One region of the Paenibacillus sp. FSL R5-0517 genome, then DNA from elsewhere that is predicted to be linked to it. Evidence: predicted binding sites of a transcription regulator. Region 1 holds the regulator's gene; the other holds the start of a gene.
What was found. The regulator CtsR, encoded in region 1, represses protease genes until heat stress. The targets are predictions, from matches to a motif close to ATGGTCAATAAAGGTCAAACA.

Region 1 (3,426 bases):
CACGATCCGTAATTCGAAGTCTGGAGTCGGTAATTAACCGTTCTCTGGCTGTACGTTCATGACCAATCATCTGTAACACAACACCATGCAGGTTCTCGATGACTTCCTGTTCGGTCTGTCCCAGTGTAATCTGATTCGAGATCTGGAACAGGTTACCCATAGCTTCGCTGCCTTCACCGTATATGCCTCTTACAGTCAATCCCACTTGGGAAACTGCGGTTAAAATACGGCCAATCTGCTGCGTCATCACCAGGGCAGGCAGGTGCATCATGACAGATGCTCTGACACCTGTACCTACATTCGTAGGACAACTGGTTAAGTATCCTCTGCGATCATCAAAAGCATAATCCACGTGCGCTTCAAAAGCATCATCTATTGCGGAAGCTTTCTCCCAGGCTTCTTTCACCTGGAACCCCGGATAGAGGCACTGGATACGAAGATGATCCTCTTCATTAATCATAATACTGACAGACTCATCCTCACTGAGAATAACCGCACCATGTCTGGATTCATTCGCAAGACTTGGACTGATGAGATGTTTCTCCACCAGCACCCGTTTGTCGAGTTCGTCAATATCGATTAGATCCAAAGTATGAAAATCCCCAAAGGCATGAACATCGTCGTATTGAAGTACTTCGCTCAGCTTATTCAGTACCTCTTCCGATTGCTCATTGGAAGCCAGCATCGGAAACGGAACATGCTGAAGGTTGCGCGCAATCCGGACACGGCTGCTTATCACAATTTCGGAATCAGCCGCATCACTGCGCATCCAGTCGCTGAGCGCCTTCTCTGTAAAGCGCAGATTAGGCATTACGCATCCCTCCTACTCATGACAAACTTTACTCCTGAGCTATTCCTTTTTCAAGTTCTCGAATCTGGTCACGGATCTGAGCCGCCTCCTCAAATTCCTCTTGGGCGATGCTCTCTTGGAGCTCACGCTTCAGATCAGCAATTTGACGTTTCACCTTGATGCGACCACCAGCTCGTGCAGGTACTTTACCTACATGGGACGTACTACCATGAACCCGCTTGAACAAAGGGTCCAGACGGCTGTCAAAATATTTATAACATGAACTGCAGCCAAATCGGCCTATCTTACTGAATTGTGCGTACGTCATACCGCACTCTTCACACTGAAGTGCCTTTGCAGGTGGTGTTCCTGCCGATCCACTTTTGCCGGCTGGATCAAAATCAAGTAACCCGGACAACAAGTTGTGAATGGAAAATCCACCTGCTGTTCCAGGAATCATTTCCCCTTTTTCACGGGCACATGACTCACAAATATGGAATTCCGTCTTCTCTCCATTTACGATCTTCGTAAAATGCAGTGTCGCCGGACGTTTATTGCATTCTTGGCACAGCATAATGATGTACCTCCTTTGACCCCGATAGTTTTCATTTACCGAGCAAAGATATTAGCATCGCCTTTAACATTCTGGCACGAATTTGATCCCGGTAAGGAAGTTTGACCAATATAACCTCTCTAGATACAGCAGCTCGCATCAACCCAGCTTCACGCTTGCTCAAGAAACGTGCTTCTTCCAATTGATAAATCAAACCTTCGGCAGCTGTCTGCCCGATCTCATCACCAATACTATGGTGCAAATGGTTATGCAGAGCTGATTGGGCTGGTAATTCAATGCGCTGTATGCGAACATAACCACCACCGCCACGTTTACTCTCTACCAGGTATCCCTTCTCGAGTGTAAAACGTGTGCTGATGACATAATTGATCTGGGAAGGTACACATGAGAATTGATCTGCCAGATCATTACGCTGAATTTCAACCATTCCTTCGGGACTTTCATGCAAAATACTCTTCAGATATCGTTCGATAATATCAGAGATATTACGCATCCAATCATCCTCCACTGTCTGAAACGTTAAGTCAATAAGGACCCACACGCCCCCACAGAGTACACCTTCTCTACCCATTTAACCAATCAGGGAAACAGCGAATCTTGCTTCCACAGGAGTCAACAGGAGAGCGAAGGAAGCACGAAGGTCCTTTAATATTCCCTTGATCCTCCGATGAGATGAATCACGTATAGTGGCGATCATGCATCAGATTGTAGAAAGAAAGCTACTTAAGTATTAAACCTTTAGTTGACTTTGACTTTCTTTGACTTTATATACATTATAGCATATTTTGTGGGTTTGCCAAGTGGGGTCACTATTCATTTTTTACGATTTTACACGAAATATTCCCCAGACACAAAAAAACCTCTCCAAAATTGCTGGAGAAGTCCTTTTGTCTTTCAATTACGTCTTATTTGTATATAAGCTAATCCAGTTAAATCGAGTAGTGGAAGTAGTCATCAGAAGAAATCGAGTAAATAGGTTTCTCGTTCAGGAATCGCTTGTTCTAAAGCCTTGATAGCTGCGTTCGGTCCGTGAATTCTTCCCATTCGTGCCATTTCTGTTGGTCTGCGATATCCCATCAGCACCGCAGTAAGGGATTGAATATCTACCTTAATAGTCTGATCATCAGTAACTGGCTCCGAAGTTTTCCATATGGATGCTGTTCCATTCATTGCTACGTTCAATTGCCATACTCCTTCATTCCACGGAGCGTGGGAATCCTCTACCTGTAGAACAATCTGAACTGGTGAGTCCTGACTTGCAAATGGATATTGAGATATAAACTGTTCCACACTAACGATACGCGCCATAAAATAAGGTACGATCTCCTGCTGAATCCGTGGATTATCCAACTGGAAAGCAAGCGTATCACTGGCAGGTGCCTGTAACGTAACTTCCTGGATCATGGAATCATGGTTAGCAATAAAGGTCCATAGTCCTTGCCTAGCCTCTTCATTTAGATAGATAATCTCTTTAATGGTAAACTTATTTTCCTTAACCTCATATAAAAGATAACCTTGTGCTGCATTAGCTTCATCGTAATATACAGCCTTTTGGCTGCTTCCATTAACCAGAACTGAATTCTCCCACCTTGCATCGTCCCGTACCAGCGTTCCGTTATAGCGTTCAGCATAAGCACTGTATACTTGCTTTAATACACTGAGGCCCGGATCCCCACGCCGAATTGTTCCAGGTGTCGCTTTTTTCGAAGGCAAATGAGCAGTTGGCACTTTATACCGTTTAAATTCAACATATGTCTCCCATCCATACTTTCGATAGAAACCAAAAGAGAATGGATGCAAGAACGATATACTTTGTTTGTTACGATTCATTTCTTCCAACGCATGCTTGAGCAGACCCGCTACCCAGCCTTTGCGTCTATATTCTGGCCAGGTGGCTACACCCGCAATACCGCCCATCTCGAACGATCTACCATGAATATAGGTTTGAAAAGGAATAATGTGAAGTTTGGCTCCTAACTGCCCATCCTCATATACACCCCATATATCCTGTGACGAAAATTGACTCCGCCGTTTTTCTTTTTGTTCTTCACTCATTACTACT
Region 2 (3,426 bases), 1.0 Mb from region 1:
ATCTATGATCTCCGTCGCAAGTTTACGTCTTGTCGCCATCTCCACGGCATCACCAATTCCATGAATAACAATCCGCGATTTTCGAATCAGCTGCAGAATCTCCTGAACACTGGGGTCCTGGATTAATGATTCATAGGCATGATCACTAAGCAAATCCGGTACATGCAGGAGTTTATATTGCGCTCCTACCCGTTTTGCCATCGTGGATGCAATCGTATTTGCCTGAATTTCAAGGCTTTCTCCAAGTCCACCGCGTGCCGGTACGAACCAGACACCTTTGAGCGATGTTGGCGGAGTCAGTTGCTCTGCGACTTCGGCCGTTGTTGATCCGCCAGTAACGGCGACAACGTCGTTGTCACTCATGATATTGCCGAGAGCCTTCGCTCCGGCTCTGCCCAGTTCCCTTTTGGCAAATGGAGATACGTCCGAATCACCAGGAACCACAACTACCTTTTGCAGACCGTAGGCTTGCTTGATGCGCTCTTCCAGCTCGGATAATCCGAACAACTCTTTGGCTACGGGCTCTAACTGCTGCAGCAAATCATACCCTGCCTCGCTGATCTTCATTCCTGCACTGTCAATTTCAATAAGTCCCTGAGCCTTTAACAGATCGGTCTCAGCCCTCAGAACCCGCTCGGTCATCTGCATGGAATTAGCTAACGTTCTCCGTCCGATCACATCCGATAACATGATCTGCTGCAGAATCGTATACCTCTTTTTCAAGACATCCATGAGATCAGGCAGAAGCTGCTTTTGTACTTCTAAAATCGTTCGCATGCTTTCCACTCCCGCAAGTTCTCGTTCCAAGCTCTCTTTCGTGGCCCTAAAACGTCCCGGGTTAACTTTTTAAGTCCCACGTCTATTCTACCTAAAACTGACGTGACATGCAAGTGTTTCAACGTGTTATTTCGACACTCATTCAGCGATTGTACGCGCCTATTTTCACAATCCTAGACTTCCATGATCAAGGACTAGCTCACGCATACCATATTCCATCTACATATCGCTCAGAATACATTTCATCGGGCATGTCCAAAACCTCTAATAGCATTTACTTAAATGCACTCTTTATCCACTCTTCTTCATCATGATCATTTTTAGGTTGATCCAAACCAATACACATCACGAATTGCTTGCAATTAAATATTTCATGAGCTATAATCATTATTGCTGTCACATAATGTGCGCCCGTGGTCCAATGGATATGACGTAGGCCTCCGAAGCCTGAGATCCAAGTTCGATTCTTGGCGGGCGCGCCACTTTTATTTAACAGCTCATAACCCTTTTAACCAATGAAACCGGAAAGGTTTCTTTTTTTTGCAAGTTAGTTTGACTTTCTTTGACTTTTTGTTTGGAATTGTTTATTATGTGGGTAATACGGTAACAGTTTAAATATAAGCACCAATAACATTTACATTCCGAGGAGGTTTTTCACGTGAGTTTTATTCCAATGGTCGTTGAACAGAGCAACCGGGGTGAGCGCGCCTATGACATCTACTCCAGATTGCTGAAGGATCGTATTATTTTCCTTGGTAGCGATGTTAATGATGTAGTGGCTAATGCCATTATGGCACAGATGTTGTTCCTGGCTGCGGAAGATCCGGAGAAAGACATTCACTTATACATCAACAGCCCAGGCGGATCGATTACAGCCGGTATGGCCATTTACGATACAATGCAATTCATCAAACCGGATGTATCTACCATCTGTGTAGGTATGGCGGCTTCCATGGGTGCATTCTTGCTGAATGCTGGTGCAAAAGGGAAACGTTTTGCGTTGCCTAACAGTGAAATCATGATTCACCAACCGCTTGGTGGTGCTCAAGGTCAAGCTTCGGACATCGAAATTCGTGCTCGCCGCATCCTGAAAATGCGTGATACCTTGAACCGCATCATCTCTGAGCGTTCAGGTCAACCTCTGGAGCGGATCGAGAAAGATACAGATCGTGACTACTTCATGAGTGCTGCTGAAGCTGCCGATTACGGTATCATTGATAAAGTTATTGAAAACGTGGGTTCCCAAGGCATCTAATATGCTGCCTGGAGACTAGCGGTAACTTCACAGGGCGGGCTTCACCGATATATAGGTGAGCCCGCCCTGTGCTATTTCCAACTAAACAGGCAAATATCACACCCGTTAGTGGAGTGCGTTGCCTGGATAAACAAGAATCCCCCGTCAAAGCAGGATGACGGGGGATTCTTGTTATTATTTTTCATGAGAAGAATGTGATATAAGTGCTCTTGCTTAAAAGTTACCCTACGCGAACTTACTTGTCTGATGTTACGTTGCTAAACGGTTCCGTGCCCTTAGGCAGAATTTCCTTGTAAGTGAACTTCATTTCAGGGAAGCCTTCCGCGTAAGCTGTATATTCATACAACTGGAAGAACACAACTGCACCTGTTGGTGTCACATAGAAATCCTGGTCTTTATTTAACCCTTTGTAACCTTCCAGGTATCCACCGCGGGCTTTCAGTTGCTCGCCCACTTTTTTACCCAACGTCTCGCGCATGGTTTTGTTATTTTGCAGCACATCATCTAACGTAAGCTCCTTGCCTGTGTCCAGTGCAAAGGTGTGTCCCGTGCGGGTTGTCATGCCGTGTGCTCCTGCATAGTCCTCATAACGTTGAGTGATCAAACCTAGCACGCCGTTCTCATTGTAGGTCACGACATACGAAGTTTCAAAAGCATATGGACGGTTGGCTGTTGCCCCGCCGAATTCAGTGGTTTGTTTTTTGAAGGCAGCAACAGCCGTATCCACTTCATCTTTGAGCACTTTGTTGATTGCCGTTTCAGCTTCTTTGCTGGCAAGTCCACTCACCTGCGGATATTGTACATCTACTTCAGCATTTTTCACAGTGACATTAACTGTGGCCGCCTTAACTTTCACGCTATTTTGTTTCACCTTGCTGAGTGTCAACGTTTTGGTTTTGCCATCCCAATTTCCCTGTACACCCAGATAATCTCGCATTGCCGAGAATGGAATATATAATCGACCCTGAATCAATTTCGCTTCCACCTGAGGGTAATACCCGTTAATATAGACGTTTGGCTGTCCATCCATCAGGCTAACGGTCATCGCATTGTTGGCTGCTGTTACCGTATATGACTTCGTTTTAGCATCATATTTCAACGTTCCACCCGCTACATCTTTGACTGCTGTCAGCGAGACCCAAGTCGATCCACCTTGAAGAAGTCCTTTTTGAGTCAGTGTTTTCCCACCCGATTTCAGCGTTACCTCAGCTGGGGTTGTCACTTTCGAGGATACAGAAGCCGCCTGTACCGAACTCTCCTGCCATACCGAACCACTACCTACAATAATTCCTGCTGCAAGCAACGCACTTGTCCATTTTTTCCATGATGTCATATATAAAACTCCTCTCTGAATTCACAATTAGGTATCATTGCGTATGTAATCCTGACCTGAT

Region 2: clpP (ATP-dependent Clp endopeptidase proteolytic subunit ClpP) is a predicted target of CtsR. The motif match lies at 1,327-1,347, and genes of this name have one in related genera.

What each region holds. Positions count from the first base shown of each region.
Region 1 covers NZ_CP150235.1:6,082,374-6,085,799, forward strand. The annotation lists gene MKX40_RS27355 (protein arginine kinase) at 1-811, opposite strand, end outside; gene MKX40_RS27360 (UvrB/UvrC motif-containing protein) at 840-1,364, opposite strand; gene MKX40_RS27365 (CtsR family transcriptional regulator) at 1,396-1,857, opposite strand; gene MKX40_RS27370 (GNAT family N-acetyltransferase) at 2,319-3,426, opposite strand, start outside.
Region 2 covers NZ_CP150235.1:182,464-185,889, reverse strand. The annotation lists gene MKX40_RS00910 (sugar-binding domain-containing protein) at 1-777, opposite strand, end outside; tRNA gene MKX40_RS00905 (tRNA-Arg) at 1,185-1,259, shown strand; gene clpP (ATP-dependent Clp endopeptidase proteolytic subunit ClpP) at 1,436-2,032, shown strand; gene MKX40_RS00895 (stalk domain-containing protein) at 2,268-3,365, opposite strand.